DNA from 4 places in the Comamonas testosteroni genome. Region 4 is predicted to be linked to each of the others. Evidence: predicted binding sites of a transcription regulator. Region 4 holds the regulator's gene; each other region holds the start of a gene.
The links. The regulator sigma-54, encoded in region 4, starts transcription at its own class of promoters, with help from an activator protein. The targets are predictions, from matches to a motif close to TGGCANGNAANCTGCTTT.

Region 1 (3,105 bases), 1.5 Mb from region 4:
CATCCTCTACACGCTGATTCACCGGCTGGGATTTTTCCGGCTGGCATTGTTCTTCACGATCGATCCCTTGTGGGATGCCCTCATGGGCAGGCTTCATGTCTTGGGCATGCCTGGCTTTCATCTGGACGATATCTGGCCGGGCGTGACGGACAATGCCTGGGTCAGCCTGTTGATGTATCTGGTTGTCTTCGATCTGGTCGAGTACTGGATTCATCGAGGTCAGCACGGCCTTGCCTGGTGGTGGAAGCTGCATGCCGTGCACCACTCGCAGCGTCAGATGACGGTGTGGAGCGACAACCGCAATCACCTGCTCGACGACGTGATCCATGACGCCATCATCGTGCTGGTGGCACAGCTGATTGGCGTGGCTCCGGGGCAGTTCGTGGCCATCGTGGCCCTGACCCAGCTCAGCGAGAGCTTTCAGCATGCCAATGTGCGTATCTGGTTTGGCCAGCTGGGCGAACGCCTGTGGATCAGTCCGCGCTTTCACCGCCGCCACCACGCCATCGGTATTGGCCACGAACCCATGGCGCCCGTACGCAACAAGAAGGTGCATGGCAACAACTTCGGCGTATTGCTGCCCTGGTGGGACATATTGTTTGGCACGGCCAACTTTGATCTGCGCTATGACCCCACTGGCATTCGCGACCAGGTGCAAGCGAATGCAAAAGGACAGTTGCGCGACTATGGCCGCGGCTTCTGGGCGCAGCAGTGGCTGGCTGTCCTGCGATTGATGGGTCGCGCATAAGTCAATCCTTGAGTATGCTTGCCAGCATGAGCTTGCTACTCGACTCTTTTTGGCGTGCCCTGGCGTATTGCCTGCATAAGCGGGTCATTGTCTGGTCACTCTTGCCGCTGCTGGCCATGGCCTTGATGGCCTGGCTTTTGGGTTACTTCTTCTGGGCCGATGCGGTCCTCAAGGTGCAAAGTCTGCTGGACGGGGTGGGATGGCTGCATTCCCTGTGGCTATGGCTGCAGGGGCAGGGCCTTGGTTATGCCTCGGAGGTGGTGGCTTCCATTTTTGTCGTGTTGGGAGCAATGCCGGTACTCGTGGTGCTGGTTTTGTTGCTGGTGGGTCTGTTCATGGCGCCTGTGCTGACGCAGCTGGTGGCCGAGAAACGCTTTGCCGGGCTGGAGAAAAAACATGGCGGCTCTACCGTCGCCAGCCTGATCTGGTCGGGTGGCTCCACGCTGATTGCGCTGCTGGCCTTGTTTGTCACTCTGCCGCTCTGGGTGTTCCCGCCGCTGATGCTGGTGGTGGCACCTTTGATCTGGGGGTGGCTCACTTACCGGGTGATGGCATTTGACGCCTTGTCCGAGCATGCCAGCAAGAACGAGCGCCGGGCCCTTTTTGCCCGTCACCGCATGTCGCTCATCCTGATGGGGGTGATCTGCGGCTATCTGGGCGCAGCACCCGGTGTGGTCTGGATTTCCGGGCTGCTGTTCCTGGCCGCTTTCTGGATTCTGGTTCCGATTGCGATCTGGATTTATGCGCTGGTGTTTGCCTTCTCTGCACTGTGGTTTGCTCACTTCTGCCTGGCTGCGCTGGAGCAGATGAGGGCGCAGACCATGCCGAATGCTGCGGACCCGCAGGTCCCGTTTGCACCTGGTGCAGATGATTCGGATGCTGCAGCTTCGGTGGCTCGCTGAGCAGCATCTGCTGCAGGTTGAATCAGGTGTCATGCACCAAAAACAATCTTATTTCAGAAATGCACCATCTTGGTGCAAATATGTTCACCAAGTTGGTGCAGCTGTGAGACGTGCTCTGGCAGTGAGACAATGCGCGTCTGTTTGGTGCAGTTTGCAGATACAGCTCTGTTAAGTGCTTATGTCTTGTGCCGAATATCTTTACACCAAGGCTCGGTTTCGGTGCGCAGATGTTGTTGTGAGGCACTGAGGTCGAGTTGGCACGCAAACTGCTAGATACTATTCATTCTTTATTTGATCAGCCAAAGTTGGCAGGAGAGATCTAATGGCGAAGACCGTTGCAGACGTGATGCAGATGGTGCAGGATAACGAGGTCAAGTTCGTGGACCTGCGCTTTACCGATACCCGCGGCAAGGAACAGCATGTGACCGTGCCCGTGTCGCACTTCGACGAGGACAAGTTCACCTCGGGCCATGCTTTCGACGGTTCTTCCGTTGCCGGCTGGAAAGGTATCGAAGCCTCGGACATGCAGCTGGTTCCCGATCCCAACACTGCCAATATCGATCCCTTCTTCGAAGAAACCACACTGATTCTGCAGTGCGATGTGATCGAACCCGGTGACGGCAAGGCCTACGACCGCGATCCCCGCTCCATCGCCAAGCGTGCCGAAGCCTACCTGAAGGCTTCCGGCCTGGGCGATACAGCTTACTTCGGTCCCGAACCCGAATTCTTCATCTTCGACGGCGTGCGCTGGGGCACCGAGCCTCACAACCCCTTCTTCGAAATCGAAGAATACGAGGCTCCCTGGAACACCGGCACCAAGTTCGAAACCGGTAACCGTGGTCACCGTCCTCGCGTCAAGGGTGGCTACTTCCCCGTTCCTCCAGTCGACAGCACCCAGGACATGCGTGCAGAGATGTCGCTGCTGCTGGAAGCGGTCGGCATTCCTGTCGAAGTGTTCCACCACGAAGTGGCTGGCGCCGGTCAGAACGAAATCGGCACACGCTTTTCGACTCTGGTCGAGCGTGCCGACTGGACGCAGCTGCAGAAGTACATCATCTGGAACGTGGCCAACACCTACGGCAAGACGGCAACCTTCATGCCCAAGCCCTACGCTGGCGATAACGGCTCCGGCATGCACGTGCACCAGTCCGTGTGGAAGGATGGCAAGAACCTGTTCGCCGGCGACGGCTATGCCGGTCTGTCCGACTTCGCCCTGTACTACATCGGCGGCATCATCAAGCACGCTCGTGCGCTGAACGCCATCACCAACCCCGGCACCAACAGCTACAAGCGTCTGGTTCCCGGCTTCGAAGCGCCCGTGAAGCTGGCTTACTCGGCCAAGAACCGCTCGGCCTCCATCCGTATTCCTTACGTCAGCAACCCCAAGGCACGTCGCGTGGAAGCTCGCTTCCCCGATCCTCTGATGAACCCCTACCTGGGTTTCGCAGCTCTGCT
Region 2 (3,105 bases), 750 kb from region 4:
TCCGGCTCGCGCCAGCCCGGCGCTATCAAGGTGATGCCAAAGGGCAGGCCGTCTGGCAGTTGCGATGCAGGGATTGCGATCGCCGACCAACCGAGAAGATTGACGAAATTGGTATAGGTTCCCATCTCCGAGTTGACGCCGATGGGGTCAGCTTCCACCTCGGCCATGGAGGGGTGGCGCGGTGCGCTAGGAACACACAGCACATCACATTGTTGCCAGATATTCTCGGCTTGCCGTTTCAGGTCTTGCAGTTGGTACTGGGCGTTGAAGGTATCAGCAGCATTGAAGCGCTGGTGTACGTCCAGAACCTGGCGAATCACTGGCAGCAAGGCTTCTGGCTGTTGTTCGTAGATGCCGCGTGCTCCGACCACCCGTTCAGCCACCCAGGGGCCGTAGTACAGCAGATTGGCGACTTCAAACAATGCATCAAAGGGCAGGGTTTGCACCCGTTCGGTTTGCGGCTTCAGACGCGCAAGAAACGCAGCAAATGCATCCTCATAGTCGCTGGAAAGCTTGCGTGCATCAGGTACCCCCACGCGCAGTTGAGACAGTGGGGTGTGTTTGGCGATGAAGGGACGTGGCCTGGCATAGCTGTCCTGTGTGTCAGGCCCTTCCATGAGTGACAGAATCAGAGCGCTATCGGCCACATTCAGCGCCAGAACGCCTATGCAATCCAGCGTGCGGCAGGCAGGCACCAAACCAGTGCCGGGCACTGCACCGGGAGTGGGCTTGATTCCGACGATCTGGTTAAAGGCCGCAGGAATTCGGCCCGATCCAGCCGTATCCGTGGACAGGGCAAATGGAACCAGACCACGCGCCACCACAGATGCCGAGCCTGAACTGGAGCCGCCGGAAATCAGTCTGCTGTCAAACGTATTGGGCACGGCACCAAATGGCGAGCGCGTTCCGACGAGACCGGTGGCAAACTGGTCCAGATTGGTCTTGCCCAGAACAATGGCTCCGGCTTGCCTGAGGCGCTGAACTGCCACAGCGTCGCGCTGTGCCGAATAGGCGAAAGCAGGGCAGGCTGCCGTGGTGACAAAGCCCTCCACATCGATGTTGTCCTTGACTGCAAAGGGGATGCCGAACAAAGGAAGACGCTCACGACCTTGGGTTTGCTGAAGTGCCTCCAGTTGCAGCAACTGCGCTTTCAATTGCGCGTCACTGGCAAAGCTGATCCAGGCCGAGTCATCGCTTGCCAGGCTACGACGCTGCTGCTCAAGCAATGCAGCAGGGTCAGCGCCTTCTTGATAAGCCCGCTTCCAATCTTCAAATGAACCAATCAGCATGATGAATACCCAAATGTATACAAGATGCTTGGTTTAAGCAGGTTGTGTGCCAGTTTGCGGTAATCCATCCTCGTTCCGAAGTTCCCAGCGAGTTCGGCTATGAAGGCAGCGGGAAGTCGGTCAGAAATTGTTGGCCACGTTGGTTGTGCCCAGGCTTCCGAGCCTGCCATCTCGGAAAATACAAAACTGAGTGAGAAAAATTCCGGAAAGTACAACACCAATGAGAAGCGAGTACAAAACTAGCCTCTTCATGCAGCGCTAAGCCGTTGATTGTTTGTGGAGGCGAGTACAAGACTCAAGGAGAATCGACATTTGTACTTTGTTGGTAATCCACCCTAGTAGCAGGCCTGGCTGATCTTGAAGGCTTGGCAGGCTGCCCGGATCGACAGCCCTCGTTGTTGCACAGCTCGTTGAGCCATCTCGCATCGGCAAGATGGCTTCACCACTTTTTTGCAAGAGCCTCCGCCACGACCTCAGCCTTGAGCTTCTCCTCGATGTACATCTTGCGCAGGCGTCGGTTCTCTTCCTCCTGCTCCTTCATGCGCGCCATCAGCGAGGCGTCCATGCCACCGAACTTGGTTCACCACTTGTAAAACGTCGCCGAGCTGATACCCAACTCTCGGCAGAGCTCGGGGTCCGTCCGAGCGGCCTCTGCCTGCTAGAGTGCATCAATGATCTGGCTGTCGGCGAAACGCGATTTCTTCATGGTAGAGATTCTCCTTTGAGAGTCTCTACTTCTTCGCGTATTGGATTTTTGGGGGGATTACCGTTCGTGACTCAGTGCCTAAACAGCAGCAATCGCCAACACCAGTCGTTGAACGTCAAGTGTCTTGAACGGCCACATCACCCTCGTAACTGGCCACTCGCTTGCGTGGTTCACCACGCACCGGCCTGAATGCCCGTTTCTTCGCTCCATCGAGTGTCGAACTTGCGATCAATCCACGTAGAAACACCATGATCAAGCGTCCAGTCAGCTCCTGGCGGTCGGTGGTCTTTTGCAGTGCAAGCCCATGTGAAAGTGCCATAAAAGCAGCAGCTAGTTCGTGAGGCTCGGCAGGAGTTGAGCGACCAAGCTTTTTAAACAATAGGTCGATCACGCCGCCGATCTCGGATTGGTGTTTGTCCCAAACCTTTTGGTACTCCGTAGCGAAAGATGGGCTACGCCTCGCATGCAATTGCAGTTCTATGGAAAGCATGCACCAGTCAGCATCGTGATTGAGGGTAGAAGCCCAGGCCTCCAGTCGGGCCAGCATTTGCTCGGGCAACTGCGCGTTGTCGCCCATGAGCGTAGTAAGTTGCATCGCTTCTGCATCCATGTGCCGCCGCAGCAACTCTAGCAAGACATCCTCTTTGCTTGAGAAGTTTGAATAAAAAGCGCCTTGGGAATAGCCAGCGTTGTTCGCGATGTCACGGATCGATGCGCCTCCATACCCGTTTGTCACAAACAAGTGCCGTGCAGCGTCGATCAGGTGCTCGCGAGTCTGTGCCCGGCTTTCGTCTCGGGTCAGGCGTCTTCTTGCAGTCGTGGTGCTCATGGCTTTAAAGATATCACATGAGATTCAGATATCGATCGTTGTGTGACCTCGTGTGAATGCTTGCCAAAATAATTTCAGATATCACTTGAGATTTCAAAGTTCCAGCGGTACATTTAAATTTCAAGTGATATTTGAAGATCAGTCGAAATGAAAAAGTACAGCAATCCGCAGTCAGCTTTTGTCACTGGCGCCACAGGCCTTCTTGGCAACAACCTTGTGCGTGAGCTGGTCGCGCGTGGCGTCTTCGTCAAGGCTCTCGTCCGTTCGGAAACCAAAGGTAT
Region 3 (3,105 bases), 2.5 Mb from region 4:
GACAAGTCCTGCTTCTGGGCCACCTGGCTCATGGTCAGGTGCTCGCGCACCAGAAACTCGGCCAGCTCCGCATCGGCCTTGTCGATCTGGTGGGCGCGGCAAAAACGTTTGACCTCGACGGCGCCGATCACGGAGTGATCGCCGCCACGGCCCTTGCCGATATCGTGGAAGAGGGCCGCCAGATAGAGGATCCAGGGCTTGTCCCAGCCTGCTGCGAGCTGGGAGCAGAACGGATACTCATGCGCATGCTCGGCCATGAAGAAGCGCCGCACATTGCGCAGCACCATCAGGATATGCTGGTCCACGGTGTAGACGTGGAACAGATCATGCTGCATCTGCCCCACGATGCGGCGGAAGGGCCAGAGATACCGGCCCAGTACCGAGGTCTGATTCATCAGCCGGATGGCATGGGTGATGCCGCGCGGCTGCTGCAGGATTTTCATGAAGGTGGCGCGATTGACCGGATCGCGACGGAAAGCACTGTCCATCACATCGCGGCTGGCATACAGCGCACGCAGGGTGCGCGTCGACAGACCCGTCAATCCTTCATGCTGCTCATACATGAGAAAGGTTTCGAGAATGGCATGCGGATCGCGCTCGTACAGATCGTCGCTGACTACCTCGATGGTGCCGGCCTTCTCGCAGAATCGATCATTGAGCTGAATCAGCTCGTGCGAGCCGGGGTTCAGGCGTTCCTCGATGCTCATGCGCACGATCTGGCACAGCTGGGTCACCGCCTTGGCGGCCCAGTAATAGTGGCGCATCAGGGTCTCGCCAGCGCGCATGGCCAGCTTGCGGCCCTCCGGCGTGGTGGAGCGGTAGCCAAAGGCTTCGGCCACGGCGGTCTGCAGGTCAAAGACAAGCCGGTCCTCATGGCGGCCGGCAGCGGCATGCAGGCGTGCACGGATCAGGCTGAGCAGGGACTCGTTGGATTCGAGCTGCTGGACCTCGAAATGGGTGATCAGGCCTTGCTCGGCCAGCTCATGCCAGCTGTTGCCGAAGCCTGCGGCCCTGGCCAGCCAGAGCATGGTGTGCAGATCGCGCAGCCCGCCGGGCGATTCCTTGCAGTTGGGCTCGAGCGAGTAGGGCGTGAAGTCGTATTTTGCGTGGCGCTGGCGCATCTCCAGCAGCTTGCCTTCGACAAAGGCCTTGGGATCGAGCTGCGCGCGGAACTGCTGCTCGAAGTCGGCAAACAAGGCCTTGCTGCCGGTTATGCGGCGTGACTCCAGCATGGCGGTCTGCACCGTCAGGTCCTGTGCAGCTTCCTGCAGGCATTCGGCGATGCTGCGCACGCTGGAGCCGATTTCAAGGCCTGCATCCCAGCAACTGCTGATGAACTGTTCGATGTTGCTCGCAAATTCCACAGCTGGCTGTGCACTGCTTTGGGGCAGCAGCACCAGCACATCGATGTCCGAGTAGGGAAAGAGCTGGGCGCGCCCATAGCCACCCACGGCCAGCAGGGCAGCGCCTTGCGGCATCTGCGCGCGTTGCCAGAGGGTGCGCAGCAGACCATCGGCCAGTTCACTGAAATGGTGCAGCACTCCGCGCACGCTGCGTCTGCCCAGCGTGGGGTTGCGCAGCAACTCCATCTGCCGGGCCTTGGCCTCGCGGTATTGCTCGCGCAGGCTCTGTAGCGAGGAGAGGTCGGAGACGTCGGCAGAGTGGGCGTAGGAGTGGGCAGAGGAGGTCATGCGCAGTAGAAAAAAGCGTTTCAACAGGGCAAGTGCTTGAGCGTCACCTTAACCCAACTGACTTGGGCTTGAGGCCTGTGATGGCAAAAAGATGAGCGCATGGCGCTTGCAGCACAAGGTCTACAAGCAAAAAATATGCCGCATCCAGCTTTGGCCGGATGCGGCATGCAGATCAGCGGCAGCAGCGCGCTCAGGTACGGATGGCCGTGATGAAGTCGGGCGGAGTGGGCGAGCCATCGGACCAGGTCAGCACGTCATAGCCAGTCTTGGTGACGGCCAGCATCAGCTCCCACTGGGCTGTCAGGCTGCGATCCTTGGTGACCACGGTCCAGCCGTCGGGCATGGCCTTGATGTCGCGCTTGCCCAGATTCAGCATGGGCTCGATGGTGAAGACCATGCCTTCTTCCAGCACCACGCCTTCGCCGGGGCGGCCGTAGTGCAGCACCTGGGGCTCGTCGTGGAACACCTTGCCGATACCGTGGCCGCAGTATTCGCGCACCACGGACAGGTTGTTGCTCTCCGCATAGGTCTGGATGGCGTGGCCGATATCGCCCAGCGTGGCACCGGGCTTGACCTGGGCGATGCCCTTCCACATGGCCTCGAAGGTCAGCTTGGATAGCCGCTTGGCAGCAATCGTGCCTTCGCCGATGATGAACATGCGGCTGTTGTCGCCGAACCAGCCGTCTTCGGTGATGATGGTCACGTCGACATTGACGATATCGCCCTTCTTCAAAGGCTTGTCGTTGGGGATGCCGTGGCACACCACATGGTTGACCGAGGTGCAGACATAGGCCGGATAGGGCGTCATGCCCGGAGGCTGATAGCCCAGGCAGGCCGTCTTGGTGCCTTGCTCGGCCATGCGTTTGGCACAGAGATCATCGATCTGCTGGGTGGTGATGCCGGGTTTGATGTGGGGGGTGATGTAGTCCAGCACATCCGAAGCAAAGCGGCCTGCAACGCGCATGCGCTCGATGTCTTCGGGGGTCTTCAGTGTGATGCTCATGGCCGCAATTATCCCATTGCGCGCTTGAACATGCAGGGCTTGTGGGTGTGAGCATTCGGACTAACCCCGAGGCACGGTAAAATCCGAGGCTCACCGAATTCAGCGCTTTGGCCCGGTCCTCTCAGGCAGAGGATTGGCCAGGACGCTTTTCAACAGCCTTCACATAAACAGGCCGCCACGTGACATTGCATCTGACACAGTTTGAGGGTGGAAACGCCCTGAGCTCGTTCCGCGCCCAACAGCTTCTGACCGACCTGGTCGCCATCCACCCCAAGATCACCGGCGTATCTGCACGCTTTGTGCACCTGGTTGCCACCGAGGGAGCAGTTGCGCCCGCATTGCAAGAGCGCCTGTCGGCGCTCTTGACTTATGGTGACCCCTATAAGGGCAGCGCAGAAGGCCTGGCTTTCA
Region 4 (3,105 bases):
AACTCCTTCTTCAAGACCGGCTGGAAGCGCTTCTACCTCAAATGGTACGGCGACGCCCACCCCTCGGCCATGGAGCTGTGCCCCAAGACCACGGCCCTGGTGAAGTCGATTCCCAGCGTCAAGGCTGCCATGTTTGCCGAGCTGCCGCCCGGCGCCAAGCTCAATCTGCACCGCGACCCCTATGCAGGCTCGCTGCGCTATCACCTGGCCGTGCTGGCCCCCAACGACGACCGCTGCATGATCGAGGTCGACGGCCAGCCCTATAGCTGGCGCGAAGGCGAAGGCGTGATCTTCGACGAGACCTTTATGCACTGGGCCGAGAACCGCAGCGAGGGCAACCGCATCGTGCTGTTCTGCGACGTGGAGCGTCCCATGACCAATGGCTTTGCCCAGTGGCTCAATCACTGGCTGGGCAAGAATGTGGTGGCCGCCGCCAGCTCGCCCAACAACGAAGGCGATCCGCGCGGCATGATCAGCAAGCTGTTCAAGATCTCGTTCTATGCGGGCAAGTACCGCCGCGCCTTCCGCAACTGGAATCCGACCTTCTACAAGATCCTCAAGTTCGGACTGATGATCGGCGTGCTGGTCTGGTTTATCTGGTGGCTGGTTTCTTGATAACCCCCTGAGGCGCTACGCGCCTTCCCCCTGGCCGGGCGCCCCCAAGGGGGACGGCGGCATCGCCGCAAGGGCGGCTCTTGCTCGCTGCCCCTGACTTGAGAAATGCCTTATCAAGGCTCCCGCCCTAAATGCAGAACAAGAAAGCCGCTGTGCGATGCATCAGCGGCTTTCTTGTTTCTGCGGTGCCCTACAGCGCCTTGCGCAGCGTGGTCGTCGGTATCTTGAGCTGCTCGCGGTATTTGGCGACGGTGCGGCGCGCGCACTCGATGCCCTGCTCTTTGAGCATATCGGCCAGCTTGGCGTCCGATAGCGGCTTCTTGGCATCTTCGGCATCGACGAACTGCTTGATCAGCGCACGCACGGCCGTGCTGGAGGCACTGCCGCCGGTTTCCGTACCCAGGCCCGAGCCGAAGAAATACTTGAGCTCGAAGGTGCCCTGGGGCGTGGCCATGTACTTGGCCGTGGTCACGCGGCTGATGGTGGACTCGTGCAGGCCCAGGGTGTCGGCGATATCGCGCAGCACCAGCGGGCGCATGGCCAGCTCACCATGCACAAAGAAGTTCTTCTGCCGCTCCACGATGGCTTCGGAAACACGCAAGATGGTGTCGAAGCGCTGCTGGATGTTCTTGATGAACCAGCGCGCCTCCTGCAGCTGCTGCTGCAGCGCCGCATGGCCGTCGCTGTTCTTGTGGCGGCGCAGCACACCGGCATAGATGTCGTGCACGCGCAGACGCGGCATGACCTCGGGGTTGAGCTGCACGGAAAAGTCCATCCGGCCGGCGCCGGCCCGCACCGGACGCACGATGACATCGGGCACCACGATATGGCGTTCCACATCGACAAAGCGACGCCCCGGACGCGGCTCCAGTCTGGCGATCAATGCCATGGCCTCGCGCAGTTGCTCCTCGCGCGCGCCGCACAGGCTGGTGAGCTTGCGCAGATCGCGCCGCGCCAGCAGGTCCATGGGCTGCGCACAGATGGCCTGCGCCAGCAGCAGCCGGTTCATATGCGCCTCGGTCGTGCCCTCGTCCTCGGCGGTGCGGATCAGGTCGCGCAGCTGCAGCTGCAGGCACTCGGCCAGATCACGCGCGCCCACGCCCACGGGCTCCAGGCTTTGCAGCAGCTTCAGAGCAATGACAAAGTGCTGCTCCAGCTCCTCGCGCTCTTCCAGGTCGTCGCCGGCTAGGCTCTGCGCCAGCTCCTGCAGGGAATCCTCGAGATAGCCGTCGTCGTTGAGCGACTCGATGAGAAAGCGCAGTGCCGCCATGTCCGCCGCGCCCAGATGCAGGCTCAGCGCCTGACGATGGAGAAAGTCGGTCAGGCTCTGGTGCTCGCGCGCCAGATCGATGGCATCGGTTTCGTCATCGCCATCGCGGTTGCGTGTGGAGCTGCTGGCCGAGGGCGTATCCCACTCGCTGCTGGATTCGCCGCCCCATTCCCCGTCCTGGCCGTCCATGCCGTCGGCCTCCCAGTTCAGCGTTTCCGGGGTCTCGGCACTTGGCGTCTCCGCTATTGTTTCAGCAGCTGCTTGCGTTTGCTTCGCATCATTTTCAGCATGAATACTGTCTGAAGTGTTGTATTCACTTGCGCTAGCAGCTACATCTACAGGAGCATCTCCCGTAGATTCGGCCTCATCGCCAGCACGTTCCAGAAAAGGGTTGTCGACCAGCATCTGCTCGACTTCCTGCGCCAGCTCCAGAGTGGAGAGCTGCAGCAGCTGAATGGATTGCTGCAGCTGCGGCGTCAGCGACAAATGCTGCGAAACGCGTAGCGAGAGACCTGGCTTCATCGAGGCGCGGCTCCCAGACAATCATTGCAAACGCGCACAGTGCCATGGGTTGGCAGCCGGGTCTCCCCAGGGCAAACCCCGGCGCAGCCGGTCAGGGTCCCTTCCGGGGGCAGCGACCACACAAAGTGAAGGAACGTGGGGGTCATCACATTCTGAAATGTTCGCCCAGATAGACGCGGCGCACATCGGCGTTCTCCACGATCTCCTCGGGCGTGCCTTCGGCCAGCACATGGCCGTCGCTGATGATGAAGGCGTGGTCGCAGATGCCCAGCGTCTCGCGCACATTGTGGTCGGTAATCAGCACGCCGATGCCGCGCTCCTTGAGGAAGCCGATGATGCGCTGGATCTCGATCACCGCAATCGGGTCGATGCCGGCAAACGGTTCGTCAAGCAGGATGAAGCGCGGTTGCGTGGCCAGGGCTCGGGCAATTTCCACGCGACGGCGCTCACCGCCGGACAGAGCCAGTGCCGGCGACTGGCGCAGATGCTCGACGCGCAGCTCCTGCAGCAAGCCGGTGAGGCGCTTTTCGATCTCGCCCTGCGTCAGCGTCTTGCCCTGCTCGTCCTTTTGCAGCTCCAGCACGGCGCGCACATTGTCTTCCACGCTGAGCTTGCGAAAGATGGAGGCTTCCTGGGGCAGATAGGACAGGCCCAGACGCGAGCGTTGGTGAATCGGCATGCCGCCCACCGGCTGGCCG

Region 1: a site for sigma-54 is predicted at 1,906-1,923, ahead of glnA (type I glutamate--ammonia ligase). Genes of this name have one in related genera too.
Region 2: a site for sigma-54 is predicted at 1,324-1,341, ahead of atzF (allophanate hydrolase). Genes of this name have one in related genera too.
Region 3: a site for sigma-54 is predicted at 1,815-1,832, ahead of F0P97_RS09885 ([protein-PII] uridylyltransferase). Genes of this name have one in related genera too.

Annotation. Positions count from the first base shown of each region.
Region 1 is NZ_CP043568.1:4,154,055-4,157,159, reverse strand. It holds gene F0P97_RS19145 (sterol desaturase family protein) at 1-748, shown strand, start outside; gene F0P97_RS19140 (EI24 domain-containing protein) at 763-1,650, shown strand; gene glnA (type I glutamate--ammonia ligase) at 1,973-3,105, shown strand, end outside.
Region 2 is NZ_CP043568.1:4,896,458-4,899,562, reverse strand. It holds gene atzF (allophanate hydrolase) at 1-1,289, opposite strand, end outside; partial or broken gene F0P97_RS27740 (transposase) at 1,628-1,995, opposite strand; gene F0P97_RS22595 (TetR/AcrR family transcriptional regulator) at 2,111-2,824, opposite strand; gene F0P97_RS22590 (SDR family oxidoreductase) at 2,972-3,105, shown strand, end outside.
Region 3 is NZ_CP043568.1:2,156,509-2,159,613, forward strand. It holds gene F0P97_RS09885 ([protein-PII] uridylyltransferase) at 1-1,691, opposite strand, end outside; gene map (type I methionyl aminopeptidase) at 1,882-2,694, opposite strand; gene purL (phosphoribosylformylglycinamidine synthase) at 2,874-3,105, shown strand, end outside.
Region 4 is NZ_CP043568.1:5,649,379-5,652,483, forward strand. It holds gene F0P97_RS26025 (aspartyl/asparaginyl beta-hydroxylase domain-containing protein) at 1-615, shown strand, start outside; gene F0P97_RS26030 (RNA polymerase factor sigma-54) at 806-2,407, opposite strand; gene lptB (LPS export ABC transporter ATP-binding protein) at 2,553-3,105, opposite strand, start outside.